Regions from separate parts of the Heyndrickxia faecalis genome, predicted to be linked through region 2. Evidence: a T-box and tRNA genes for the amino acid it is inferred to sense, from the RefSeq annotation. Region 2 holds a T-box; the other regions hold tRNA genes.
What was found. A T-box is a leader RNA that pairs with one kind of tRNA and senses whether it is charged. The one in region 2 lies ahead of ABR335_RS07060 (valine--tRNA ligase), so its partner is inferred to be a tRNA-Val.
Positions count from the first base shown of each region.

Region 1: it encodes a tRNA-Val, which carries the amino acid that the T-box ahead of ABR335_RS07060 (valine--tRNA ligase) is inferred to sense. The anticodon was not compared.
Region 3: it encodes a tRNA-Val, which carries the amino acid that the T-box ahead of ABR335_RS07060 (valine--tRNA ligase) is inferred to sense. The anticodon was not compared.

Region 1 is NZ_CP158453.1:1,254,982-1,264,275, reverse strand. Features, by position in the region: gene ABR335_RS05975 (1,4-dihydroxy-2-naphthoate polyprenyltransferase) at 1-865, shown strand, start outside; tRNA gene ABR335_RS05970 (tRNA-Glu) at 1,030-1,101, opposite strand; tRNA gene ABR335_RS05965 (tRNA-Ser) at 1,107-1,198, opposite strand; tRNA gene ABR335_RS05960 (tRNA-Asn) at 1,202-1,276, opposite strand; tRNA gene ABR335_RS05955 (tRNA-Ile) at 1,282-1,355, opposite strand; tRNA gene ABR335_RS05950 (tRNA-Gly) at 1,360-1,433, opposite strand; tRNA gene ABR335_RS05945 (tRNA-His) at 1,441-1,513, opposite strand; tRNA gene ABR335_RS05940 (tRNA-Phe) at 1,537-1,612, opposite strand; tRNA gene ABR335_RS05935 (tRNA-Asp) at 1,621-1,693, opposite strand; tRNA gene ABR335_RS05930 (tRNA-Met) at 1,696-1,769, opposite strand; tRNA gene ABR335_RS05925 (tRNA-Ser) at 1,787-1,879, opposite strand; tRNA gene ABR335_RS05920 (tRNA-Ile) at 1,898-1,974, opposite strand; tRNA gene ABR335_RS05915 (tRNA-Met) at 1,990-2,063, opposite strand; tRNA gene ABR335_RS05910 (tRNA-Ala) at 2,088-2,163, opposite strand; tRNA gene ABR335_RS05905 (tRNA-Pro) at 2,177-2,253, opposite strand; tRNA gene ABR335_RS05900 (tRNA-Arg) at 2,267-2,340, opposite strand; tRNA gene ABR335_RS05895 (tRNA-Leu) at 2,358-2,443, opposite strand; tRNA gene ABR335_RS05890 (tRNA-Gly) at 2,453-2,527, opposite strand; tRNA gene ABR335_RS05885 (tRNA-Leu) at 2,543-2,624, opposite strand; tRNA gene ABR335_RS05880 (tRNA-Lys) at 2,631-2,706, opposite strand; tRNA gene ABR335_RS05875 (tRNA-Val) at 2,873-2,945, opposite strand; rRNA gene rrf (5S ribosomal RNA) at 2,954-3,069, opposite strand; rRNA gene ABR335_RS05865 (23S ribosomal RNA) at 3,203-6,135, opposite strand; rRNA gene ABR335_RS05860 (16S ribosomal RNA) at 6,301-7,854, opposite strand; partial or broken gene ABR335_RS05855 (zinc ribbon domain-containing protein) at 8,323-8,598, opposite strand; partial or broken gene ABR335_RS16820 (IS1380 family transposase) at 8,598-9,196, opposite strand.
Region 2 is NZ_CP158453.1:1,493,362-1,502,655, reverse strand. Features, by position in the region: gene ABR335_RS07070 (ISLre2 family transposase) at 1-658, opposite strand, end outside; gene ABR335_RS07065 (bifunctional folylpolyglutamate synthase/dihydrofolate synthase) at 798-2,120, opposite strand; gene ABR335_RS07060 (valine--tRNA ligase) at 2,183-4,828, opposite strand; T-box leader at 4,884-5,112, opposite strand; gene ABR335_RS07055 (hypothetical protein) at 5,255-5,446, shown strand; gene ysxE (spore coat protein YsxE) at 5,463-6,479, opposite strand; gene ABR335_RS07045 (LysM peptidoglycan-binding domain-containing protein) at 6,678-8,795, opposite strand; gene hemL (glutamate-1-semialdehyde 2,1-aminomutase) at 9,181-9,294, opposite strand, start outside.
Region 3 is NZ_CP158453.1:979,763-989,056, forward strand. Features, by position in the region: gene ABR335_RS04455 (YgzB family protein) at 1-307, opposite strand, end outside; gene ABR335_RS04460 (nucleotidyltransferase-like protein) at 452-1,324, shown strand; rRNA gene ABR335_RS04465 (16S ribosomal RNA) at 1,542-3,095, shown strand; rRNA gene ABR335_RS04470 (23S ribosomal RNA) at 3,414-6,346, shown strand; rRNA gene rrf (5S ribosomal RNA) at 6,523-6,638, shown strand; tRNA gene ABR335_RS04480 (tRNA-Asn) at 6,645-6,719, shown strand; tRNA gene ABR335_RS04485 (tRNA-Ser) at 6,724-6,813, shown strand; tRNA gene ABR335_RS04490 (tRNA-Glu) at 6,827-6,898, shown strand; tRNA gene ABR335_RS04495 (tRNA-Val) at 6,910-6,985, shown strand; tRNA gene ABR335_RS04500 (tRNA-Met) at 6,995-7,068, shown strand; tRNA gene ABR335_RS04505 (tRNA-Asp) at 7,081-7,156, shown strand; tRNA gene ABR335_RS04510 (tRNA-Phe) at 7,175-7,250, shown strand; tRNA gene ABR335_RS04515 (tRNA-Thr) at 7,255-7,330, shown strand; tRNA gene ABR335_RS04520 (tRNA-Tyr) at 7,339-7,420, shown strand; tRNA gene ABR335_RS04525 (tRNA-Trp) at 7,429-7,502, shown strand; tRNA gene ABR335_RS04530 (tRNA-His) at 7,511-7,586, shown strand; tRNA gene ABR335_RS04535 (tRNA-Gln) at 7,594-7,665, shown strand; tRNA gene ABR335_RS04540 (tRNA-Gly) at 7,669-7,743, shown strand; tRNA gene ABR335_RS04545 (tRNA-Cys) at 7,749-7,822, shown strand; tRNA gene ABR335_RS04550 (tRNA-Leu) at 7,832-7,913, shown strand; gene ABR335_RS04555 (YetF domain-containing protein) at 8,155-8,412, opposite strand; gene ABR335_RS04560 (hypothetical protein) at 8,416-8,619, opposite strand; gene ABR335_RS04565 (LLM class flavin-dependent oxidoreductase) at 8,993-9,294, shown strand, end outside.

The sequences.
Region 1 (9,294 bases), 240 kb from region 2:
ATTAACACGGCCCCATACTTTAACGGCCGGTTTTGTGCCTGTCATTCTCGGGACAGTACTAGCTTTGGGCATTGCCCGCATCAATCTGCTGCTGTTTGCTGCAATGCTGGTTGCAACCCTGTTAATTCAGGCAGCAACCAATATGTTTAATGAATATTACGATTACAAACGCGGCCTTGATACCGAGCATTCCGTCGGGATCGGCGGGGCAATCGTCAGAAACGGCATCAAACCGAAAACGGTGCTCCACCTCGCCTTTGCTTTTTTCGGCGCAGCCATGCTGATCGGCGTTTACATTTGCTCGCAAAGTTCCTGGTGGATCGCTGTAATCGGCACTGTCTGCATGCTTGTTGCTTATCTTTACACTGCAGGGCCTTTTCCAATTTCATCGACGCCGCTTGGCGAACTGATTTCCGGCTTTTTTATGGGTGTAATTATTATATTAATATCGTTTTTTATCCAGACAAAAACGATCACATGGCCGATTGTATTTATTTCGATTCCGATTATGATTTTAATCGGTGCCATTATGCTGTCGAATAATATCCGCGATCTGGACGGCGATAAAGCAAATGGCAGAAAAACAATCGCCATTCTGCTCGGCCGGAAAGGAGCCATCCTGCTTCTGGCCGCAATGTTTGCCCTTTCCTATCTCTGGATGGCCGGGCTCGTTTTGTTCGGTGTTGTAACCCCGTGGGTATTGCTCGTTTTTGTCAGCACACCGAAACCGGTCCGGGCCATTAAAGGCTTTATTGGAAAAAGTGAACCGTTGCAAATGCTGCCTGCCATGAAAGCAACCGCACAGACAAACACCATTTTCGGGGTGCTTTTATCCATCAGCTTTTTGATCGATCATTTTATTTAAAAACAAACGGCGGAGTGTTGCACTCCGCCGTTTGTTTTTGCGTTTTTTCTATCATACTTTAACGGACCCGTAGCCTGGGTGAAGTCCTGAAGAGGTTTGCAGAAGTGAAAAAACGCGCAAAAAAAGCTGCTCCGGAAGTTTCCGGAACAGCTTCGTGACCAGTATGACCCGTACGGGATTCGAACCCGTGTTACCGCCGTGAAAGGGCGGTGTCTTAACCGCTTGACCAACGGGCCGGAAATGGCGGAGAAGGAGGGATTTGAACCCTCGCGCCGCTAATCGCGACCTACACCCTTAGCAGGGGCGCCTCTTCAGCCACTTGAGTACTTCTCCATATGGCTCCGCAGGTAGGATTCGAACCTACGACCGATCGGTTAACAGCCGATTGCTCTACCACTGAGCTACTGCGGAATATATGGGCCTAAATGGACTTGAACCATCGACCTCACGCTTATCAGGCGTGCGCTCTAACCAGCTGAGCTATAGGCCCAAAGTGGAGCGGGTGATGGGAATCGAACCCACGACAACAGCTTGGAAGGCTGTGGTTTTACCACTAAACTACACCCGCAGCAAAGGGCGGATGATGGGAATCGAACCCATGAATGCCGGAGCCACAATCCGGTGCGTTAACCACTTCGCCACAACCGCCATATATTTTTCATTGAAACCAATGGTGGCTCGGGACGGAATCGAACCGCCGACACAAGGATTTTCAGTCCTTTGCTCTACCGACTGAGCTACCGAGCCAAAACAAGCGGTCCCGACGGGAATCGAACCCGCGATCTCCTGCGTGACAGGCAGGCGTGATAACCGCTACACCACGGGACCAATTGCGGGGGCAGGATTTGAACCTGCGACCTTCGGGTTATGAGCCCGACGAGCTACCAGACTGCTCCACCCCGCGATGATAAAATAATGAAATGGCGGAGGAAGAGGGATTCGAACCCCCGCGCGGTGTAACCCGCCTGTCGGTTTTCAAGACCGATCCCTTCAGCCAGACTTGGGTATTCCTCCGTATGAAAAAATAAAAAATGGTGGACCTTGTAGGACTCGAACCTACGACCGGACGGTTATGAGCCGTCTGCTCTAACCAGCTGAGCTAAAGGTCCGATATATACAAAATATAGCGGCGGAGGGGATCGAACCCCCGACCTCACGGGTATGAACCGTACGCTCTAGCCAGCTGAGCTACGCCGCCGTTATTTGACTCTGTTTGGTGGATTGGTGGAGCCTAGCGGGATCGAACCGCTGACCTCCTGCGTGCAAAGCAGGCGCTCTCCCAGCTGAGCTAAGGCCCCGTTATGATCTTCATGGTCGGGAAGACAGGATTTGAACCTGCGACCCCATGGTCCCTAACCATGTGCTCTGCCAAGCTGAGCTACTTCCCGAAAAAGGAATAAGCGCGCCCAAGAGGAGTCGAACCCCTAACCTTTTGATCCGTAGTCAAACGCTCTATCCAATTGAGCTATGGGCGCATTTGTCATGGTACTGATGCCGAGGACCGGAGTCGAACCGGTACGGTAGTCACCTACCGCAGGATTTTAAGTCCTGTGCGTCTGCCAATTCCGCCACCCCGGCGGGATAAAATGGAGCGGAAGACGGGATTCGAACCCGCGACCCCCACCTTGGCAAGGTGATGTTCTACCACTGAACTACTTCCGCATATCATGTAAACAGTGCGGGTGAAGGGAGTCGAACCCCCACGCCTTACGGCGCCAGATCCTAAGTCTGGTGCGTCTGCCAATTCCGCCACACCCGCGATAAATGGTGAGCCATGCAGGATTCGAACCTGCGACCCTCTGATTAAAAGTCAGATGCTCTACCAACTGAGCTAATGGCTCATATCCGATAACGACATTACTTGTCACAAAGAGAATTATACTATATTGGGTTAAATATGTACATATCTATTTTTAAGATTCCCGGGAAGTATGGTGCCGGTCACAAGCCAGTATCCCCAACCTTCCGATGGAAGCCGGTTGCACCTGAATCGGAACGGCATAAAAATGGAGGATGACGGGATCGAACCGCCGACCCTCTGCTTGTAAGGCAGACGCTCTCCCAGCTGAGCTAATCCTCCGTATTATGGCCCGGCAACGTCCTACTCTCGCAGGGGGAGACCCCCAACTACCATCGGCGCTGGAAAGCTTAACTTCCGAGTTCGGGATGTGTTCGGGTGTGACCTTTCCGCCATTATCACCGGACCTGTATAATTTTGGGATGTGTTCCCTGAAAACCGGATAGGAGAAAAAACTGTAAACGGAGAATAGCTTTGGTTTCTAACTTTGAGAATTGTCCAGCTCCAGCGCCTTTGGCAAGGCACCTCCGCTTTTCTGTTTGGTTAAGTCCTCGATCGATTAGTATCCGTCAGCTCCACGCGTCGCCGCGCTTCCACCCCGGACCTATCAACCTGATCATCTTTCAGGGATCTTACCAGTATAAACTGTGGGAAATCTCATCTTGAGGGGGGCTTCATGCTTAGATGCTTTCAGCACTTATCCCTTCCGCACATAGCTACCCAGCGATGCCTTTGGCAAGACAACTGGTACACCAGCGGTGCGTCCATCCCGGTCCTCTCGTACTAAGGACAGCTCCTCTCAAATTTCCTGCGCCCGCGACGGATAGGGACCGAACTGTCTCACGACGTTCTGAACCCAGCTCGCGTACCGCTTTAATGGGCGAACAGCCCAACCCTTGGGACCGACTACAGCCCCAGGATGCGATGAGCCGACATCGAGGTGCCAAACCTCCCCGTCGATGTGGACTCTTGGGGGAGATCAGCCTGTTATCCCCAGGGTAGCTTTTATCCGTTGAGCGATGGCCCTTCCATGCGGAACCACCGGATCACTAAGCCCGACTTTCGTCCCTGCCCGACTTGTAAGTCTCGCAGTCAAGCTCCCTTATGCCTTTACACTCTGCGAATGATTTCCAACCATTCTGAGGGAACCTTTGGGCGCCTCCGTTACCTTTTAGGAGGCGACCGCCCCAGTCAAACTGCCTGCCTGACACTGTCTCCCACCCCGGTAAGGGGTGCGGGTTAGAATTTCAATACAGCCAGGGTAGTATCCCACCGATGCCTCCGCCGAAGCTGGCGCTCCGGTTTCCAAGGCTCCTACCTATCCTGTACAAGCTGTACCAAAATTCAATATCAGGCTGCAGTAAAGCTCCATGGGGTCTTTCCGTCCTGTCGCGGGTAACCTGCATCTTCACAGGTACTATAATTTCACCGAGTCTCTCGTTGAGACAGTGCCCAGATCGTTACACCTTTCGTGCGGGTCAGAACTTACCTGACAAGGAATTTCGCTACCTTAGGACCGTTATAGTTACGGCCGCCGTTTACTGGGGCTTCAGTTCAGAGCTTCGCCTTACGGCTAACCCCTCTCCTTAACCTTCCAGCACCGGGCAGGTGTCAGCCCCTATACTTCGCCTTGCGGCTTCGCAGAGACCTGTGTTTTTGCTAAACAGTCGCCTGGGCCTATTCACTGCGGCTTCCCGGGGCATACACCCCAAAAAGCACCCCTTCTCCCGAAGTTACGGGGTCATTTTGCCGAGTTCCTTAACGAGAGTTCTCTCGCTCACCTTAGGATTCTCTCCTCGCCTACCTGTGTCGGTTTGCGGTACGGGCGCCTTTCACCTCACTAGAGGCTTTTCTTGGCAGTGTGGAATCAGGAACTTCGGTACTAAAATTTCCCTCGCCATCACAGCTCCGCCTTGGTGCGAAGGATTTGCCTCCGCACCGGCCTAACTGCTTGGACGCGATCAACCAGTGTCGCGCTTACCCTATCCTCCTGCGTCCCCCCATCGTTCAAACGGTGAAGAGGCGGTACAGGAATATCAACCTGTTGTCCATCGCCTACGCCTTTCGGCCTCGGCTTAGGCCCCGACTAACCCTGAGCGGACGAGCCTTCCTCAGGAAACCTTAGGCATTCGGTGGAAGGGATTCTCACCCTTCTTTCGCTACTCATACCGGCATTCTCACTTCTAAGCGCTCCACCGGTCCTTCCGGTCCGGCTTCAACGCCCTTAGAACGCTCTCCTACCACGGACACCAAACGGTGTCCATCCGCAGCTTCGGTGATACGTTTAGCCCCGGTACATTTTCGGCGCAGCGTCACTCGACCAGTGAGCTATTACGCACTCTTTAAATGATGGCTGCTTCTAAGCCAACATCCTGGTTGTCTAAGCAACGCCACATCCTTTTCCACTTAACGTATACTTTGGGACCTTAGCTGGCGGTCCGGGCTGTTTCCCTTTCGACCATGGATCTTATCACTCACAGTCTGACTCCCAAGCATAAGTTTTTGGCATTCGGAGTTTGTCTGAATTCGGTAACCCGATGAGGGCCCCTCGTCCAAACAGTGCTCTACCTCCAAAACTCTCCGCTTGAGGCTAGCCCTAAAGCTATTTCGGAGAGAACCAGCTATCTCCAAGTTCGATTGGAATTTCTCCGCTACCCACACCTCATCCCCGCACTTTTCAACGTGCGTGGGTTCGGGCCTCCAGCAAGTGTTACCTTGCCTTCACCCTGGACATGGGTAGATCACCTGGTTTCGGGTCTGCGGCCTCATACTCTTTCGCCCTGTTCAGACTCGCTTTCGCTGCGGCTCCGCTTCTTCAGCTTAACCTTGCATGAGACCGTAACTCGCCGGTTCATTCTACAAAAGGCACGCCATCACCCGTTAACGGGCTCTGACTACTTGTAGGCACACGGTTTCAGGATCTCTTTCACTCCCCTCCCGGGGTGCTTTTCACCTTTCCCTCACGGTACTGGTTCACTATCGGTCACTAGGGAGTATTTAGCCTTGGGAGATGGTCCTCCCGGATTCCGGCGGGATTCCTCGTGTCCCGCCGTACTCAGGATCCACTCGGGAGAGAACGAAGTTTCAGTTACAGGGCTTTTACCTTCTCCGGCAGGCCTTTCCAGGCCGCTTCACTTACCCCGTTCTTTTGTAACTCCCATATGAGTGTCCTACAACCCCGGAAGGCAAGCCTTCCGGTTTGGGCTGTTTCCTGTTCGCTCGCCGCTACTTGGGAAATCGCAATTGCTTTCTCTTCCTCCGGGTACTGAGATGTTTCAGTTCCCCGGGTGTGCCCTTCCTGCCCTATGAATTCAGGCAGGAATCCTGTCCGATTAAAGACAGGGGGTTTCCCCATTCGGAAATCTCCGGATCAAAGCTTACGTACAGCTCCCCGGAGCATATCGGTGTTTGTACCGTCCTTCATCGGCTCCTAGTGCCAAGGCATTCACCGTGCGCCCTTTCTAACTTAACCATAAAAAGGTTTAAATCCAAAAATAAGCGATTCTCGGTTTACTTGGTTTGTTTCTCCTATCCGGTTTTCAAAGAACACATGTTGAAGGATTGAACCTTCAAAACTGAACAAAACGGAAACGTCAAACTTGATTTTGGAAAACGAAGTTTTCCTTTTATTCCTTAGAAAGGAGGTGATCCAGCCGCACCTTCCGATACGGCTACCTTGTTACGACTTCACCCCAATCATCTGTCCCACCTTCGGCGGCTGGCTCCGTAAAGGTTACCTCACCGACTTCGGGTGTTACAAACTCTCGTGGTGTGACGGGCGGTGTGTACAAGGCCCGGGAACGTATTCACCGCGGCATGCTGATCCGCGATTACTAGCGATTCCGGCTTCATGCAGGCGGGTTGCAGCCTGCAATCCGAACTGGGAATGGTTTTCTGGGATTGGCTTAACCTCGCGGTCTCGCAGCCCTTTGTACCATCCATTGTAGCACGTGTGTAGCCCAGGTCATAAGGGGCATGATGATTTGACGTCATCCCCACCTTCCTCCGGTTTGTCACCGGCAGTCACCTTAGAGTGCCCAACTGAATGCTGGCAACTAAGGTCAAGGGTTGCGCTCGTTGCGGGACTTAACCCAACATCTCACGACACGAGCTGACGACAACCATGCACCACCTGTCACTCTGTCCCCCGAAGGGGAAGGCCCTGTCTCCAGGGAGGTCAGAGGATGTCAAGACCTGGTAAGGTTCTTCGCGTTGCTTCGAATTAAACCACATGCTCCACCGCTTGTGCGGGCCCCCGTCAATTCCTTTGAGTTTCAGCCTTGCGGCCGTACTCCCCAGGCGGAGTGCTTAATGCGTTAGCTGCAGCACTAAAGGGCGGAAACCCTCTAACACTTAGCACTCATCGTTTACGGCGTGGACTACCAGGGTATCTAATCCTGTTTGCTCCCCACGCTTTCGCGCCTCAGCGTCAGTTACAGACCAGAGAGCCGCCTTCGCCACTGGTGTTCCTCCACATCTCTACGCATTTCACCGCTACACGTGGAATTCCACTCTCCTCTTCTGCACTCAAGCCTCCCAGTTTCCAATGACCGCTTGCGGTTGAGCCGCAAGATTTCACATCAGACTTAAGAAGCCGCCTGCGCGCGCTTTACGCCCAATAATTCCGGACAACGCTTGCCACCTACGTATTACCGCGGCTGCTGGCACGTAGTTAGCCGTGGCTTTCTGGCCGGGTACCGTCAAGGCGCCGCCCTGTTCGAACGGCACTTGTTCTTCCCCGGCAACAGAGTTTTACGACCCGAAGGCCTTCTTCACTCACGCGGCGTTGCTCCGTCAGACTTTCGTCCATTGCGGAAGATTCCCTACTGCTGCCTCCCGTAGGAGTTTGGGCCGTGTCTCAGTCCCAATGTGGCCGATCACCCTCTCAGGTCGGCTACGCATCGTTGCCTTGGTGAGCCGTTACCCCACCAACAAGCTAATGCGCCGCGGGCCCATCTGTAAGTGACAGCCGAAGCCGTCTTTCCTTTTTCCTCCATGCGGAGGAAAAAACTATCCGGTATTAGCCCCGGTTTCCCGGCGTTATCCCGATCTTACAGGCAGGTTGCCCACGTGTTACTCACCCGTCCGCCGCTAACCTTTTAAAAGCAAGCTTTTAAAAGGTCCGCACGACTTGCATGTATTAGGCACGCCGCCAGCGTTCGTCCTGAGCCAGGATCAAACTCTCAGTAAAGATGTTTGATAAAAGCTCAAAAAGAATTTGACGTTTCGTTTTGTCCAGTTTTCAAGGAACAATCTGTGTCGCATCTTTATGACTGCGACTTTTCTATTATATCAAATGCCGGATAGCTTGTCAACGTTATGTTGCTTGTTCGCTATCGGACGAGTATTAATATATCATGTCGTGAGCATTTGTGCAATAGTTTTTTTGAAATTCGTTGGTAAATTTGAAACCGGCCACCTCCAGTTCCTTCTACAAAATAAGACAGGACAAACATACATTGCGGCTTTATTGCGAAAACCGGACGGACAAAAAATAATAAGATTCAGCCTATTTTTTGAGATTCCCATGACTAAAGCCGCAATCCCTACATTTTATGATGTGACGAGTGGAATGCTTAAAATGGCTAAGCGTTCGCAGTCCATTTCTGTTTGACACCCTTCAACTCATTACCCTTCCTATGACAGCGCGTATAGCATCTTAGGCTGATTGGCTATTACCACCAACTACAGGCGCATATCGAATATTCATTGCACCAACTAAATCTCTGTGTTTCCGGAGTTGCATTTGCAATCATATTTACGGTCATTTGCCTTATTTCTCTCGGAACAATTCGAGAGCAGGTTTAACTTATATAGACAGGATTAACATGTTCAGCCTTAATCCAACTCATTTTGCTTTATATTCACTGAATTGAGACAGACGATAAAATGACCATGTGTGCAAACTTTTCTCGTTTTTACGGCTTGTTCTTGCGTTGAAATCTTATCCATCGAGAATCCATATTTTGACGGTTTGATGTCGTTTTCCACGCAAGCCCTCTGGTATAGAAGTTCCCAGTCCATCCTTGTGACAATTGCTTCAAATTTCCAGAGAGGATCACAACTTGAAGCTGATTTTTCTCATACTTTGGCATTACGAATGGCCAAAACCTTCTTGGGGGCTTCTTCCAGAAATTCACCTGATCATATACAGCCTTTCCGTCCAACACGGTCAATTCGTCGTCAACATAGCGGATTCACGATGAATCATCGTTTTTAGGTTTTGAAGTCCACCTCCGTTTACGGTATAACCAATCCTACAGTTTTCCCACTAACTGTAGAAATCATCTCCCCAACCCCTTTGTCAAAAAGAGCATAACGAATGGTAATAGGGAGAAAGCAACTGATAGGTCTCTTCTGCAAAACCGAGTACCCCTTGAGATTAAACAAAGACGTGACTTCCCTTCAAACACAAGAAGAGGATAATAACTTTTTCTCCCCGGATTGTTGGGATTAACCGATCTCTGCTTTCCCCTAGCCTCCATAGACGGTTTTCACATTGAATCAAACTCCAGAATGAGCTCCTGGTTCAATCAGATCCATACAGTGCACACACCCTTTAAAATAACAGTTGCATATTTTATTTAAAAATGTATAATGTATTTGACAGTAAAGGAGACTTTACGTTAAG
Region 2 (9,294 bases):
CTGTGGGCTGACGCAGTGAGACCCTTTTTCCATTGGTTTCCCAACCTTCATAGAGAATGGCATGGCGGACTTCCATACTCTGTTTCTTTTCCAGACCCCGGATGAATACGCCATCTGCTTCGGAAAACAGGTAGTCTACCTTCTTCCCATCAGGCAGTGAAGCAGCTATTTCCATCTCTTCTACAAGGGCCTTGTCGGCTTCCACCTGCGTTTTTCCTACGCGTTTCACCATTTCCCCTACAGTTGTATGACTAAGACTCACGGCTGTCCATTCTTTTAAAATATTCGCCACCTCCCGATAGGTGTTCTCACTTGCCAACTCTGCCACCTTTAATTCCACTAACGGGCTATATCTCTGGTGGGGTACCAGCCCCAAGCATTCATCCAAGGGATAATGTGAGTTCCCTCTCTTATCACGCATTAATGAACGTTTAAAAGTCACACTTCCAAATAGAAACTGAACGCTTCTGTTATCACTACGGCAGTACTCCCAGCCTTCCTCCAACTTCTTTTGTTTAATTGTTTTATCTAACTCCTCAAATACATCCCCAACCCATTGTGTAAAAACCTTCTGCATCAGAATTTTAATTTGTTCTTCAAATTCCATAAGACTCTTTGTACCCTTTAATAATCCAGCAATTATTGATATAATATCCATGGGAAGACCTCTCTCTAGATGTTCATTCAAGGTGTACATTTAGATGATAGAGTGTCTTCCCATTTTTTTCCACTCATTTGCCCCTTCGAGTAAAATTTTACACATACAAGAACAAATAAACAAAAAGGGCAGAACTTTTTCAGCTCTGCCCATTTCTCTCTGATTGGCCCAAAATGTATTTCCGGACTTTTGAAATAAAGTATAAGGACCCTGTAATCACTAAAACATCTTCTAAGCCTTTCATTTCTTTTATTTTGGTGCGTACGGTTTCTTTCCAATCCTCCGAAAATGATTTATTTTGATGACGGCTTATCTTATACAACACCTCTGCCGGAATGGCTCTTGGAAAATCAAAAGTTGTGAAAATGATTTCGTCTGTTTTGTGGTCGAGTTTTGGAATCATGTGATCCAAGTCTTTGTCGCCAAGTGCGGAAAAAATCATGCGGATTTTTTTTCCGCGCAGATGGGTGTCCATCGTTTCGATCAGGCTATCAATGCCTTCCGGGTTGTGGGCGCCGTCAATGATAACGGGCGGGTCATCCAGCAGTTTTTCAAAACGGCCGATCCATTTGCTTTCGAGAAGGCCTTTTTCCAGTGCATGCTGCGGGATGCGAAAATGGTGGATATGTCTTAACAGTTCTGCCCCCATAACGGCAAGCGCGGCATTGTAAATCTGATGGCGACCCATCATGGTGATCGACAAGCAGTCATAGGCGCCGTACGGAGAAGCAAAGCGGAAATGTTCACCAGTTAGATCCCCACCAATCTCCGCAAAAGAAAATTCCTTTCCGGCACGGAAAAGCGGTGCCTTTTCTTTTGCCGCTTTTTCTTCAATCACCGCTAGCGCATCAGGCAGCATTGCTGTCGTTGCAACCGGCACCCCGTGTTTGATGATGCCCGCTTTTTCAAATGCGATCTCCGCAATCGTATGGCCAAGCACATTCATATGGTCATGGCCGATATTGGTAATCAGGCTGACAAGCGGTGTGATGACGTTTGTGGAATCAAGCCTGCCGCCAAGGCCGACTTCATAGATAACGATATCTACCGGCTGGATGTCGGCAAAATACAAAAGCGACATCGCTGTAATGACTTCAAACTCTGTCGGTGCGCCGAATGCTGTGTGCTCCAGCTCTTCTGCAAGCAGGCGGATTGCGTTTGTAAGCCGGACGAGGTCTTCATCTGACACCGGCGATCCGTTTATGCTGATCCTTTCGTTAAACTGCTCAATATACGGGGAAGTAAAGGTGCCGACCGTATAGCCTGCCTGCTCTAAAATATTCCGCAAAAAGGTGACGGTCGACCCTTTGCCGTTCGTCCCGGCCACGTGAACCGTCCGGATTTTTTGTTCCGGGTGGTGCAATTTTTCCATCAGCCACTGCATCCGCTCAAGCCCTGGTTTCATCCCGAATTTCGAGCGGGACCGGATCCAGCCGACCGCTTCTTCATAGGTTTCAAACATATGCCTTTCCTCCCGTATGCAAGGAAGACGAATCCGTAAAGAATTCGCCTTCCACCCTTGTATTACTGGTTTTCAAGTTCTTTGATGCGCGCTTCGACGGTGCTTCGTTTTTCAAGATAGTCTTTTTCTTTTGCCCGTTCTTCGGCAACGACATTTTCCGGCGCTTTTTTCAGGAACCCTTGATTGGACAGTTTTTTCTGGACGCGTTCGACTTCTTTATTCCATTTCGCCAACTCTTTCCGGAGCCGGGCCAGTTCTTCTTCAAAATTAATGAGTCCTTCAAGCGGCAGGAACAGTTCGACGCCGGAAACGACTGCAGTCATGGCTTTGTCCGGTGCCTCGAGGTCAAGCCCCATTTTCAATTCATCCGGGTTGCAGAAACGGGTAATGTACGCTTCGTTTCGTTTTAAAGCCGCTAAGACCGTTTCGTCTTTCGCTTTCAAATGCAGTTTGATTTTTTTGCTTAACGGCGTATTCACTTCCGCGCGGATATTGCGGACGGAACGGATGATGTCGACAAGCAGTTTCATTTCTTCGCTAGCCGCTGCATCTGTAAGGCTTTCGTCCACTTCCGGCCACGCGGCTGTTGTGATCGATTCCCCCTGATGCGGAAGGTTTTGCCAAATTTCCTCGGTAATAAACGGCATGAACGGGTGCAAAAGCCGCATCGTATTGTCGAGCACATACGCAAGGACCGAGCGTGTCGTTTTCTTCGCTGCTTCATCTTCGCTGTAGAGCGGCAGTTTTGCCATTTCGATGTACCAGTCGCAGAAATCGTCCCAGATAAAATTGTAAAGTGCGCGCCCAGCTTCGCCAAATTCGTATTTGTCCGCCAGTTTTGTAACGGTTTCGATCGTTTCGTTCAAACGCGTTAAAATCCATTTGTCAGCGACTGATTTTTCACCGGACAGATCCATTTCTTCGTATTTCAGCCCGTTCATGTTCATGAGTGCAAAACGGGAGGCGTTCCAAATTTTATTGGCGAAATTCCAGACCGCTTCAACTTTTTCGTAACTGAAACGCAAATCCTGGCCCGGTGCGCTACCGGTGGTAAGGAAATAGCGGAGCGAGTCCGCGCCGTATTTGTCGATGACTTCCATCGGGTCGACACCGTTGCCGAGCGATTTGCTCATTTTCCGCCCCTGCTCGTCGCGGACAAGACCGTGGATCAGGACGTCTTTGAACGGGCGCTTGCCGGTAAACTCAAGCCCCTGGAAAATCATCCGCGATACCCAGAAGAAAATGATGTCATAGCCAGTCACAAGCGTATCAGTCGGATAATAACGCTTGTAGTCTTTCGCTTCTTCATCCGGCCAACCCATTGTCGAAAACGGCCAGAGCGCCGAGCTGAACCACGTATCGAGCACGTCCGGATCCTGTTCCCAGTTTTCAATGTCGCGGGGCGGCTCGGTGTCAACATACACTTCGCCGGTTTCTTTATGGTACCAGGCCGGAATCCGGTGGCCCCACCAGAGCTGGCGCGAAATGCACCAGTCGCGGATATTTTCCATCCAGTGCAAGTATGTTTTTTCAAAGCGTTCCGGCACAAAATGGACTTTTCCTTCCGACGCCTGCAGTTTTACCGCAGCATCAGCGAGCGGCTGCATTTTCACAAACCATTGCGTCGACAAATACGGTTCGACAACCGCGCCGCTCCGTTCGGAATGGCCGACCGAATGGAGATGGTCTTCCACTTTGACAAGAACGCCGAGTGCTTTCAAGTCCTCCACAATCTGTTTGCGGCATGCAAACCGGTCCATCCCTTTGTATTTTCCGGCATTTTCATTCATTGTGCCGTCCTCGTTCATCACAAGGATGCGTTCGAGATTGTGGCGGTTCCCGACTTCGAAGTCGTTCGGGTCATGGGCCGGCGTAATTTTTACGGCACCGGAACCAAATGTCATGTCCACATACTCGTCTGCGATAATCGGAATTTCGCGGCCGACGATCGGCAATACAATCGTTTTCCCGATTAAATGTTTGTAGCGTTCATCATCCGGGTGGACAGCGACCGCCGTATCACCGAGCATCGTTTCCGGGCGCGTTGTTGCGATTTCGATCGTGCCGGAACCGTCGCTTAACGGGTATGCCAGATGGTAAAATGCGCCCTGCACCTCTTTGTAGACGACTTCAATATCGGAAAGCGCCGTTTTCGTTTCCGGGTCCCAGTTGATGATGTACTCGCCGCGGTAAATCAAGCCTTTTTTATAAAGCGAAACAAATACTTCTTTTACAGCTTTTGACAGCCCTTCATCGAGCGTAAAACGTTCGCGCGAATAATCGAGCCCGAGGCCGAGTTTCGCCCATTGTTTGCGGATAAAGTGAGCGTATTCCGCTTTCCACTTCCATGCTTCTTCCGTAAACTTCTCGCGGCCGAGGTCATAGCGGGATTTGCCTTCTTCACGCAGTTTGGCTTCCACTTTTGCCTGCGTTGCAATCCCGGCGTGGTCCATCCCCGGCAGCCAGAGCACATCATAGCCCTGCATCCGTTTCATCCGGGTTAAAATATCCTGCAAAGCCGTATCCCAGGCATGGCCGAGATGGAGCTTGCCGGTTACGTTCGGCGGCGGAATCACAATCGTGTACGGCTTCTTTTCCGGATCGCCTTTTGCTTCGAAAAATTTGCCGTTCACCCACCATTCATAGCGCCCTTTTTCAACAGCCTGCGGATCATATTTGGTCGGCATGCTGATGTCCTGCTGTTCCATTTGTATCATTCCTTTCTGCGTTTTTTGCGGATAAACACAAAAACTCCCTTCGCCATAAAAGGACGAAAGGAGTCTGTTCGCGGTACCACCTTTTTTCACGGGCAAACGGATGCCCGGCACTCTCGGGTCATTAACGGCACTTCGCCGGCTTTTGCTACTTTCGGTTTCACAAAAGCTACTCCCGGGCGACCTTCCAGCCTGTTTCGCATAGGAAATCTTTCAGCAGCTGATTTCCCTCTCTGCATGGAAACAAAATCTGTACTCTTCCCGTTCATTGTACTTTGATTTTTGAAATTGACTATAGTTTATGGTATCGGTTTTTGTGAAAATCGTCAATAGCATTGCCCATTTTTAGAAAAAATATGCGGCGGATGCACTGATCCGCCCGCTTTTCATACATTATTTTTGAGGGATAGGTGGATGATGATGAAGAAAAAAATTGACAAACAGGCCGTCCGTACATGGGCGCGGAATGCAAAAAAAGTGTGCAAGCAGCTGATTCTTCCGTTCTCCGTCTTTCAGGCCATCCGTACGATTATTTTTCCGACGACGTTTGACGTTTTGCTGCTTGCCATATTTATTCTCATTTATCTCGGGTTTCAGTATGAATGGTTTTAGTGGCCGTTCCTGCTTTTCATGACGCGGGGGCGGCCCCTTGTGACAACTGCATGACGACATACTCGGTATTTTTCATTCGCCAGTACTTTTCCTGCAGTTTCGCGACTGCTCTCGCTTCATGGCGTTTTCCTTCATTTGCAAAGTATTCCTCCACGGTTTGGATGATCGGTGCGGGATAAGCGAGATAGCTGAAAAATAAGCTTTTTTCATCTTCTTTCAGCGGAAAATAGCTGAAATAGGTCTTCACCCAATCCACGCAGTCGTCAAACCGGCTCGGATAGGAATCGAGCGTCCGCGACAAGAAGGGAAGCAAGTCATAAAAAGGCGCAGCGTTTTTCGCCAGTTCGAAATTGGTAAAGTACCCGAGCCCGCGTTCATCGTACAAAAAATGCTCCGTTGAAATTTTTCCGTGGATGGTCACCGTTCTCGCTTTCTCCATCTCTTTTGATTGTTCATACCAGTTTTCCAGCTGCCGGATCGAAAATTTGAGCGCCTGGTTCGTTTCATTGTAAAAGGTGCAGTACAACAGGGCAAACGGGGACATATAGACCTGCTCTTCACACCGTTCAAGGAACTCTTCCAAAAAATCCTGCTGCCCGTACCAGCGGGAAAGGGTTTCTTCATAGTATTCCCGCCGTTTTTCTATTGAGATCTCCGTATCTTTGACGGACAAGCTGTGCAGGCGTGCGAGTTCCCTGAACATTTTTTGATGTTTCTCGCCGCGTGCTTCTTTTTCTTCGTTTGGCAGCCAGGGCATTAAATAGTATAATGCCCCGTTATACAGCACCCCGTAACGGCCGTCCAACGCGGGATAGACCGGGACAATACGGTTGTATCCCCGCTGGTACAGAGACTGGACATGCCGGATAAATCCCATCCCGTTTTGCGGTGCAATTTTTTTTAAAGCAAAGATGCCCTGGCCGGTATAAATTTTATACACTTTTCCGTACCGCCCGACATATTCAGCGTTCAGGCCGTAATGCTTTACAATCCGATTGATGTCCTGCTGCGAAAGGTCAGTCACCCGTTTCACCTTCTTAGAGCGCTTCTCCTGAAAAATAGGCGCTTGCTCATTTTCATTCCCCCGCTGCGCCGCATTCGCCGCGGCTTGAACATAGGCGCAATCTAGGTTAAGAATAGCTCGTTTTGCACGCTTCCTTACGCAGGCGCTTAGCCCCTGAATTTCAGATGCATCCTTCACCTAGACGCCCGTGCCTGTGAATGCTCCGGCTCAGTGATTTTTTTCGGCGCGCGCGTTTGCGGGAACGTACAGCACTTGCCCCTCATATACATCCTGGTTCACTTCCAAATGGTTCATCCTTAAAATCTGCTGGACATTGATATTGTATTTTTCAGCAAGCTGGTCGAGCGTCTCCCCGCTTTGGACGATGCAAACCTTTAACTTGGCAGGCTTTTCTTCATCTCTCCGGGCAAAAAAGTCGGCAAGCGAAATAGATTCGTATTTTTGCTTCTTTTTCTTCTTGGCAGCCGAATCCTTTTCTTCCGGCACTTCCTCTATTTTCTCCCCGCTTTCCGGCGACTCTTCCACAATCGTTTCGCTGCTCGCCACAGAAGAAGATTCATCTTTTTCAGGCGATTCTTGCTTGAGATAAGCAGAAGATTCATCTTCCATTGCCTTGCTCTCGATCCGGAAAACGGGCTCCGTCTTCCCGGCGTCATCCGGCTCAAGAGATTCTTCGTTCAGAGCCGTTTTGCTCTCCGTCCGGAACGCGGATGCGGTTTTTCCGGACAATTCCTGTTCAGGATGCCCTTCATCCCGCACTGGGTCGGCCTGCCATTCGTTCCGCACCGGTACGCTTTCCGGTATGGATGCGGATTCGTTTTTACCAGGAAACTCCGGACCGGCCTGCCATTCGTTCTGCGCAGGTTCACTTTCCGCTATGGATGCAGACTCGTTTTTGCCGGAAAACCCCGGTTCTGCATGCCATTCGTCCCGTACCGGTTCGCTCTCCGCCAATGATGCAGACTCATTTTTTCCTGGAAGATCCGCTTCAGCATGCCATTCGTTCTGCACCAATTCGCTCTCTGCCAACGATGCAGACTCATTTTTACCGGAAAACTCCGGTTCCGCATGCCATTCATCCCGCACCGGTACGCTTTCCGCTATGGATGCAGACTCGTTTTTGCCTGAAAACTCCGGTTCTGCATGCCATTCGTTCTGCACCACTCCGCTCTCCGCCAATGATGCGGATTCGTTTTTGCCGGCAAACCCCGGTTCAGCGTGCCATTCATCCCGCACCGGTTCGCTCTCCGCCAATGATGCAGACTCATTTTTGCCTGAAAGATCCGCTTCAGCATGCCATTCGTTCTGCACCACTCCGCTCTCCGCCAACGATGCAGACTCATTTTTTCCTGGAAACTCCGGCCCAGGATGCCACTCATTCTGTACCAGTTCGCTTTCTGCCAACGATGCAGACTCATTTTTTCCGGAAAACTCCGGTTCCGCATGCCATTCATCCCGTACCGGCGCGGCTGTTTCCGCCTGCCATGAAGCACTTTCCGGCACTTTTCCGCCTGCTTCCGGCAAGAGACTCTCCTCTTCTTCTTCCGGCAGTTCGACCGGTGCTAGCACATTCAGTTCGTTTGTGTACGGTTCCGGCTGAGCAACCGATTCTTCCGGCACCACGCGCGATTCGATCGTAAAAGGTGTATACAATTCCGGGTCAGCGTGAGATTCATCCTCTTCTTCTTTTTCCTCATCTGCACGCAAAGGCACTTCTTCAAAGCTTTCCGCTTCTTCCATAAAATGGCGGGGCGGTTCGGTGCTCTCTTCTTCTTGTTCCGATAAACTCCACTCGGAATGGCTAAAAGGCGCCTGATATGCTGCGTCCGGCTCATCCAAATAGGTTTCCCGGCCGTTCAAATCCGGGTATGGTGCTGTTTCGGCTTCGTCCTCTTCCTCATCCCCGTCTTGCAATATTCCCTCAATCGCAATATCCGCATTGATTTTTAAACAATCGGTTCCGTGAAATTGATAGTCAAATCCTTCTATATTGACGTCCAGTTCCTCAATATCCGCAATTCTTGTCTTCGGAATGGTAACGTCTACCGGGAAAGATTGGTAAAATTCAAATATGCCGTCTTCTTCCCGGTACTGGACCGCCTGCACATACTTCCTGAACAGCACATCTTCCCCTTCTTCTTCCCCGCAACCGATATACTCCCCGGCCAAATAGAGATTGCCTTTGATCACGACATACTGCTTCAATTCCTGTATGGTGATATGGGGATCCAATGATATTGATAAAAGTTCTTCAACTTCCTGTCCTTTTTTAAACCAAATCAATTCTTCTAATGAAAATCGTATGGACGATTGATTTTGCGGCAAAGCGGGTTCCTCCCTTCAATTCCTCCAAATCCCAATGAATATGTCATTTACACTGTATGAAGCAATCGGGGTTTTTATGATCGCAAATAAACCGCAGCATCCGTAAATCACTTGAATGGCTTTTTCGCAACAATATTGGACGGGGAGAGAAATCGATAAAAACCGGCTCATCTGTTTTCAGGTTACCCGTTCAAAAACTTAGATTTGGTCGAGCTAGGCGAACTGATTCGGCCATCCGTTTTCGGAGTGATCCGTTCAAAAACCATCGGGCCACCCACAGAGCGTGAAATTTTCCCTACTGCTACTTCTCTCTCGCCCACAGCGGACAGAATGCAAAAAAAACCGGCTCATCCATTTTTGGACTTGCCGGTTCATAGCCGCAGGATTACCCGCGGATTGCCTTAAATGTTTTTTCTGCTGCTTCAACGGTACGGTCAATATCCTCGTCCGTATGCGCGGCGGACAAGAAGATGCCTTCGAATTGGGACGGCGGGAGGAA
Region 3 (9,294 bases), 510 kb from region 2:
CCTCAAGCTCAGGATCCAGTGTCAGCGGCTCGTTGCAATGCATGCAAATATCTACCCGGCCCAGCATTTTTGTCGGCTTGCCGCAGCCCGGGCATACAACCTGCACCGCTTTCGTCGAGAGCATGCCGATCCAGAAATAAACCACTGTGCTCAATAAAATAAAGAACAGGCCGAACAGCATAAAAAGGGTTACAACAACCGGATGCGCCCGGAAAAACAGCCCGATATACATGACGATAAATCCGGAAAAAATCAAGCTTAAGGCAAATGTCCGAATTTTATTGATTTTGCTTGAATACTTTGCCAATACCATTCCCCCTTTCTTTTAATATAACATAACTGGCGAAAAAGGAAGGAATGCAATATACTGAAATTTGTTTCGAAAATTTGCAGGGGATTTCCCGGGATTTGCAGAAATACGTTCATAGAAAGCATGATGGAGGAATGACGCATGAGAGACATTTTAAGGCCGATTTACCAGGAAAGGGCAAGCCTTCCAAATACCCTTTCTGTCCTGTATATTGAAAAAAAGCCGGATGAAGATGCCGCAACCAATTTGTTCGACGCCATTCTCTTCATCATTGTCAAAGAGCAGGACCAGCCGCTCTACGTCAAGCATTACCGCTATGAAGACAAAAAAGCCGCCTTATATGTCGTGGCAGAGAACCAGTTGAAAGAGTGGATGCTGTACGGGACAAACAGCAATATATTTGAATGGATTACAGAAGGGCTGATCTTATTTGACCGGAATGAGTACATGGCACGTTTAAAAGATGAAGTAAGGGATTTTCCGTTTCATGAACGAAAGGTCAAAATCGGCACGGAATTTGCCAAATTGATCCGTCGGTATTTAAACGGGAAAGACTTCTTCAAACAGCGCCAGTACCTCGATGCCTATAATCACATCATTCACGCCTTGCACCATCTCGCCAGACTCGCGGTGATCGAAAACGGCTTTCACCCGGAAATAACCGTCTGGAACCAGGTAAAGCAAATTGATCTGCAAATCTTCAAGTTGTACGAAGAACTGGTAACAAGTGAAGAGTCGCTGGAAAAGCGCCTTGAACTGCTCTTTCTTGCGAGTGAATTCCACATTTATTCGAAGACATCGTTTGGCGCGCAGCATTTACTGGAACTGATGGAAGAACGGGAAGAATGGACAATTGACGAACTGCTTTTCCATCCAGGCCTTCAATCGTACAGTATTGACTTGCCTGTTCTGCTTGAATTTTTAATTGAAAAAAATATGATCGAGGAAATTACAGTGCCGACAAAGGGGCCTGAAATCTTCCATAGACGGTACCGGATTCCAAAAAAACAATAAAAAAATATCAAATTTAGTATTGACGCATAATAAATAACTTGGTATAGTTATATACGTCGCTGATGAACATGAAAGAGCAACGACGAAAGACGAAAAAAGTTATTGACAAAGACTTCGTTATGATGGTATAATAATTTAGTCACTGTCAAAACGGATTGTTCCTTGAAAACTGGACAAAACGAAACGTCAAATTCTTTTTGAGCTTTTATCAAACATCTTTACTGAGAGTTTGATCCTGGCTCAGGACGAACGCTGGCGGCGTGCCTAATACATGCAAGTCGTGCGGACCTTTTAAAAGCTTGCTTTTAAAAGGTTAGCGGCGGACGGGTGAGTAACACGTGGGCAACCTGCCTGTAAGATCGGGATAACGCCGGGAAACCGGGGCTAATACCGGATAGTTTTTTCCTCCGCATGGAGGAAAAAGGAAAGACGGCTTCGGCTGTCACTTACAGATGGGCCCGCGGCGCATTAGCTAGTTGGTGGGGTAACGGCTCACCAAGGCAACGATGCGTAGCCGACCTGAGAGGGTGATCGGCCACATTGGGACTGAGACACGGCCCAAACTCCTACGGGAGGCAGCAGTAGGGAATCTTCCGCAATGGACGAAAGTCTGACGGAGCAACGCCGCGTGAGTGAAGAAGGCCTTCGGGTCGTAAAACTCTGTTGCCGGGGAAGAACAAGTGCCGTTCGAACAGGGCGGCGCCTTGACGGTACCCGGCCAGAAAGCCACGGCTAACTACGTGCCAGCAGCCGCGGTAATACGTAGGTGGCAAGCGTTGTCCGGAATTATTGGGCGTAAAGCGCGCGCAGGCGGCTTCTTAAGTCTGATGTGAAATCTTGCGGCTCAACCGCAAGCGGTCATTGGAAACTGGGAGGCTTGAGTGCAGAAGAGGAGAGTGGAATTCCACGTGTAGCGGTGAAATGCGTAGAGATGTGGAGGAACACCAGTGGCGAAGGCGGCTCTCTGGTCTGTAACTGACGCTGAGGCGCGAAAGCGTGGGGAGCAAACAGGATTAGATACCCTGGTAGTCCACGCCGTAAACGATGAGTGCTAAGTGTTAGAGGGTTTCCGCCCTTTAGTGCTGCAGCTAACGCATTAAGCACTCCGCCTGGGGAGTACGGCCGCAAGGCTGAAACTCAAAGGAATTGACGGGGGCCCGCACAAGCGGTGGAGCATGTGGTTTAATTCGAAGCAACGCGAAGAACCTTACCAGGTCTTGACATCCTCTGACCTCCCTGGAGACAGGGCCTTCCCCTTCGGGGGACAGAGTGACAGGTGGTGCATGGTTGTCGTCAGCTCGTGTCGTGAGATGTTGGGTTAAGTCCCGCAACGAGCGCAACCCTTGACCTTAGTTGCCAGCATTCAGTTGGGCACTCTAAGGTGACTGCCGGTGACAAACCGGAGGAAGGTGGGGATGACGTCAAATCATCATGCCCCTTATGACCTGGGCTACACACGTGCTACAATGGATGGTACAAAGGGCTGCGAGACCGCGAGGTTAAGCCAATCCCAGAAAACCATTCCCAGTTCGGATTGCAGGCTGCAACCCGCCTGCATGAAGCCGGAATCGCTAGTAATCGCGGATCAGCATGCCGCGGTGAATACGTTCCCGGGCCTTGTACACACCGCCCGTCACACCACGAGAGTTTGTAACACCCGAAGTCGGTGAGGTAACCTTTATGGAGCCAGCCGCCGAAGGTGGGACAGATGATTGGGGTGAAGTCGTAACAAGGTAGCCGTATCGGAAGGTGCGGCTGGATCACCTCCTTTCTAAGGGGAAAAGCGTAGGGCGCTCGTTCATCGGTGTACGGATTTCGTAGTCTTCGACTGAGATAAAGGAAACACGATGAGCCTTAAAGGCGAATCGATGTTGACTTATCGTAGGGAGAAGACGTAGAAATACGCTAGCCGATAGCGCCCGGAGCTAGACAGAAAAGGAAAACTTCGTTTTCCACAATTAAGTTTGACGTTTCCGTTTTGTTCAGTTTTGAAGGTTCAATCCTTCAGTATGTGTTCTTTGAAAACCGGATAGGAGAAACAAACCAAGTAAACCGAGAATCGCTTATTTTTGGATTTAAACCTTTTTATGGTTAAGTTAGAAAGGGCGCACGGTGGATGCCTTGGCACTAGGAGCCGATGAAGGACGGTACAAACACCGATATGCTCCGGGGAGCTGTACGTAAGCTTTGATCCGGAGATTTCCGAATGGGGAAACCCCCTGTCTTTAATCGGACAGGATTCCTGCCTGAATCCATAGGGCAGGAAGGGCACACCCGGGGAACTGAAACATCTCAGTACCCGGAGGAAGAGAAAGCAATTGCGATTTCCCAAGTAGCGGCGAGCGAACAGGAAACAGCCCAAACCGGAAGGCTTGCCTTCCGGGGTTGTAGGACACTCATATGGGAGTTACAAAAGAACGGGGTAAGTGAAGCGGCCTGGAAAGGCCTGCCGGAGAAGGTAAAAGCCCTGTAACTGACACTTCGTTCTCTCCCGAGTGGATCCTGAGTACGGCGGGACACGAGGAATCCCGCCGGAATCCGGGAGGACCATCTCCCAAGGCTAAATACTCCCTAGTGACCGATAGTGAACTAGTACCGTGAGGGAAAGGTGAAAAGCACCCCGGGAGGGGAGTGAAAGAGATCCTGAAACCGTGTGCCTACAAGTAGTCAGAGCCCGTTAACGGGTGATGGCGTGCCTTTTGTAGAATGAACCGGCGAGTTACGGTCTCATGCAAGGTTAAGCTGAAGAAGCGGAGCCGCAGCGAAAGCGAGTCTGAACAGGGCGAAAGAGTATGAGGCCGCAGACCCGAAACCAGGTGATCTACCCATGTCCAGGGTGAAGGCAAGGTAACACTTGCTGGAGGCCCGAACCCACGCACGTTGAAAAGTGCGGGGATGAGGTGTGGGTAGCGGAGAAATTCCAATCGAACTTGGAGATAGCTGGTTCTCTCCGAAATAGCCTTAGGGCTAGCCTCAAGCGAAGAGTTTTGGAGGTAGAGCACTGTTTGGACGAGGGGCCCTCATCGGGTTACCGAATTCAGACAAACTCCGAATGCCAAAAACTTATGCTTGGGAGTCAGACTGTGAGTGATAAGATCCATGGTCGAAAGGGAAACAGCCCAGACCGCCAGCTAAGGTCCCAAAGTATACGTTAAGTGGAAAAGGATGTGGCGTTGCTTAGACAACCAGGATGTTGGCTTAGAAGCAGCCATCATTCAAAGAGTGCGTAATAGCTCACTGGTCGAGTGACGCTGCGCCGAAAATGTACCGGGGCTAAACGTATCACCGAAGCTGCGGATGGACACCATTTGGTGTCCGTGGTAGGAGAGCGTTCTAAGGGCGTTGAAGCCGGACCGGAAGGACCGGTGGAGTGCTTAGAAGTGAGAATGCCGGTATGAGTAGCGAAAGAAGGGTGAGAATCCCTTCCACCGAATGCCTAAGGTTTCCTGAGGAAGGCTCGTCCGCTCAGGGTTAGTCGGGGCCTAAGCCGAGGCCGAAAGGCGTAGGCGATGGACAACAGGTTGATATTCCTGTACCGCCTCTTCACCGTTTGAACGATGGGGGGACGCAGGAGGATAGGGCAAGCGCGACACTGGTTGATCGCGTCCAAGCAGTTAGGCCGGTGCGGAGGCAAATCCTTCGCGCCAAGGCGGAGCTGTGATGGCGAGGGAAATTTTAGTACCGAAGTTCCTGATTCCACACTGCCAAGAAAAGCCTCTAGTGAGGTGAAAGGCGCCCGTACCGCAAACCGACACAGGTAGGCGAGGAGAGAATCCTAAGGTGAGCGAGAGAACTCTCGTTAAGGAACTCGGCAAAATGACCCCGTAACTTCGGGAGAAGGGGTGCTTTTTGGGGTGTATGCCCCGGGAAGCCGCAGTGAATAGGCCCAGGCGACTGTTTAGCAAAAACACAGGTCTCTGCGAAGCCGCAAGGCGAAGTATAGGGGCTGACACCTGCCCGGTGCTGGAAGGTTAAGGAGAGGGGTTAGCCGTAAGGCGAAGCTCTGAACTGAAGCCCCAGTAAACGGCGGCCGTAACTATAACGGTCCTAAGGTAGCGAAATTCCTTGTCAGGTAAGTTCTGACCCGCACGAAAGGTGTAACGATCTGGGCACTGTCTCAACGAGAGACTCGGTGAAATTATAGTACCTGTGAAGATGCAGGTTACCCGCGACAGGACGGAAAGACCCCATGGAGCTTTACTGCAGCCTGATATTGAATTTCGGTACAGCTTGTACAGGATAGGTAGGAGCCTTGGAAACCGGAGCGCCAGCTTCGGCGGAGGCATCGGTGGGATACTACCCTGGCTGTATTGAAATTCTAACCCGCACCCCTTACCGGGGTGGGAGACAGTGTCAGGCAGGCAGTTTGACTGGGGCGGTCGCCTCCTAAAAGGTAACGGAGGCGCCCAAAGGTTCCCTCAGAATGGTTGGAAATCATTCGCAGAGTGTAAAGGCATAAGGGAGCTTGACTGCGAGACTTACAAGTCGAGCAGGGACGAAAGTCGGGCTTAGTGATCCGGTGGTTCCGCATGGAAGGGCCATCGCTCAACGGATAAAAGCTACCCTGGGGATAACAGGCTGATCTCCCCCAAGAGTCCACATCGACGGGGAGGTTTGGCACCTCGATGTCGGCTCATCGCATCCTGGGGCTGTAGTCGGTCCCAAGGGTTGGGCTGTTCGCCCATTAAAGCGGTACGCGAGCTGGGTTCAGAACGTCGTGAGACAGTTCGGTCCCTATCCGTCGCGGGCGCAGGAAATTTGAGAGGAGCTGTCCTTAGTACGAGAGGACCGGGATGGACGCACCGCTGGTGTACCAGTTGTCTTGCCAAAGGCATCGCTGGGTAGCTATGTGCGGAAGGGATAAGTGCTGAAAGCATCTAAGCATGAAGCCCCCCTCAAGATGAGATTTCCCACAGTTTATACTGGTAAGATCCCTGAAAGATGATCAGGTTGATAGGTCCGGGGTGGAAGCGCGGCGACGCGTGGAGCTGACGGATACTAATCGATCGAGGACTTAACCAAATAGAAAAGTGAAGGCCGCCTTGAAAAAGGTGCGCTGGAGCTAGACAATTCTCAAAGTTAGAAGTAAAAACGCATTCTCCGTTTACAGTTTTTTCTCCCATCCGGTTTTCAGGGAATCACATAATTCCTGTTGATAAGAAATGAAAACTTTGTTATAATGATTTTTGTCATTAAGGTCCGGTGGCGATGGCGGAAAGGTCACACCCGTTCCCATCCCGAACACGGAAGTTAAGCTTTCCAGCGCCGATGGTAGTTGGGGGTTTCCCCCTGCGAGAGTAGGACGCTGCCGGGCTTGTATTCCGCAGTAGCTCAGTGGTAGAGCAATCGGCTGTTAACCGATCGGTCGTAGGTTCGAATCCTACCTGCGGAGCCATCATGGAGAGCTGTCCGAGAGGCCGAAGGAGCACGATTGGAAATCGTGTAGGCGGCTAAAAGCTGTCTCAAGGGTTCGAATCCCTTGCTCTCCGTCATGATCCATATGGCCCGTTGGTCAAGCGGTTAAGACACCGCCCTTTCACGGCGGTAACACGGGTTCGAATCCCGTACGGGTCATCATTATAACTGGAGGATTAGCTCAGCTGGGAGAGCGTCTGCCTTACAAGCAGAGGGTCGGCGGTTCGATCCCGTCATCCTCCACCATTTTATCATCGCGGGGTGGAGCAGTCTGGTAGCTCGTCGGGCTCATAACCCGAAGGTCGCAGGTTCAAATCCTGCCCCCGCAATTTACATATAAAGGTCCCGTAGTGTAGCGGTTATCACGCCTGCCTGTCACGCAGGAGATCGCGGGTTCGATTCCCGTCGGGACCGCCATCCATTTTACATAATTGTGGCTCGGTAGCTCAGTCGGTAGAGCAAAGGACTGAAAATCCTTGTGTCGGCGGTTCGATTCCGTCCCGAGCCACCATTTGGCCGGTCTAGCTCAATTGGTAGAGCAACTGACTTGTAATCAGTAGGTTGGGGGTTCAAGTCCTCTGGCCGGCACCACGCAATATGGAGGGGTAGCGAAGTGGCTAAACGCGGCGGACTGTAAATCCGCTCCCTCAGGGTTCGGCGGTTCGAATCCGTCCCCCTCCATTTTTTAAAGGGGCATAGTTTAAAGGTAGAACAGAGGTCTCCAAAACCTCCAGTGTGGGTTCGATTCCTACTGCCCCTGCCATTATGATGGCGGTTGTGGCGAAGTGGTTAACGCACCGGATTGTGGCTCCGGCATTCGTGGGTTCGATTCCCACCATCCGCCCCATATTTATTGGGCCATAGCCAAGCGGTAAGGCAACGGACTTTGACTCCGTCATGCGCTGGTTCGAATCCAGCTGGCCCAGTATGCGGAAGTAGTTCAGTGGTAGAACATCACCTTGCCAAGGTGGGGGTCGCGGGTTCGAATCCCGTCTTCCGCTCCATTGATGGCGGCATAGCCAAGAGGTAAGGCAGAGGTCTGCAAAACCTTTATCACCGGTTCGATTCCGGTTGCCGCCTCCATCATATCATGCCGGTGTGGCGGAATTGGCAGACGCGCACGACTCAAAATCGTGTTCCTTCGGGAGTGTCGGTTCGACCCCGACCACCGGTATAATAGCATCACATTGAAAGCTGATGCCAAATGGAACGCTTCTCAAGATAAAGAGAAGCGTTTTTTTATTGCAATTATATTATTGAAGCCGAGGCCAATTTAAGTGGCTGCTTGAAAGCGTACACTTGTGAGTATCTATAGTTGTTTAACTTGTACAAAAAGGGAATTGATCTAATAAGAAAGGTTTGGAAATACTATCTTAGATTTTCCTTTTATAATGAGAACAGAACTGGGCAGCCTACTATTTACTAGGGTTGTTTTTTCTTTTTTTTACCGTAATCGTCCCATCTTTTTCAAGATAGGCCTGGTCAATTTCATCAAGCAAAAATACGCCCTGCTTTCTCAATAACTCCGACAGTTGATTCATATCAATTTTATTTTTTTTCAGTACGACTTTGTTAATTTTTCCTTTATCGATAATCACCGTTTTATCCCCGATAAGGAATTTTTCCAGTTTATCATAGCGATAAATGAGGATGTCAAAAATGATTTTAATGATGACCTAAACAGAAAGCATCACAAGAATGTAGTACCATTTTACACTTGGGTCATAAAGGCCGTTGCCGACGATTTCAGACAGCATTATGCTCCAGATGAAGTCGATTGGCGTAAGGTTTGAAATGCTTTTGGCGCCGGTACATTTTAGACAAAAAATGAGCGCAAGAAAGCCCATAATCAATTTTAATAAGTCCATGCCAATTTGCATCGCTAACCCCCTCCTTTAAAAGGTCCGGTTTTCTCTCGATTGTTCACTTTTACGGGGCTTTCCAACGATTGATCCAGTTATGCATACTGCTTCAACAAGCAGTCTATTTTCCATTTCGCCAACTTCATGAAGTTTGGATACCAATGCTCTTTCTGCTGCTTCTATTGGGAAGCTTGTACCCGAAACACCCAACGCCCATGGGTCCGATCATACGAGCACTGTTTTTCATTGCATTTTCCCTTAATTTCAGTATCATAAACGAACGTTCTCATCATTGGGATACACCGGACAGGTTAGGCAAATCATTTTGTTTTGGGAATCTGTTATTTTACAATAGATCTATCTTCACGAGTAGAAGGAAAGGAAGCGGACAATGGGTAGTCAAAAAAAGTTGAATGACGTTGCATTTTCGGTTTTAGATTTGATCCCCGTTTTATCTGGAAAGACACCGGCAGATTCGTTTAAAAATAGCCTAAGCCTCGCACAGCATGTTGAAAATTGGGGCTACAAACGATACTGGCTCGCGGAGCACCATAATATGGTGGGAGTAGCCAGCTCTGCAACGGCTGTTTTAGTCGGGTATATAGCGGCAGGGACGAAAACCATCCGTGTCGGGTCTGGCGGTGTGATGCTTCCAAATCATGCACCGCTTGTCGTGGCTGAGCAGTTTGGAAC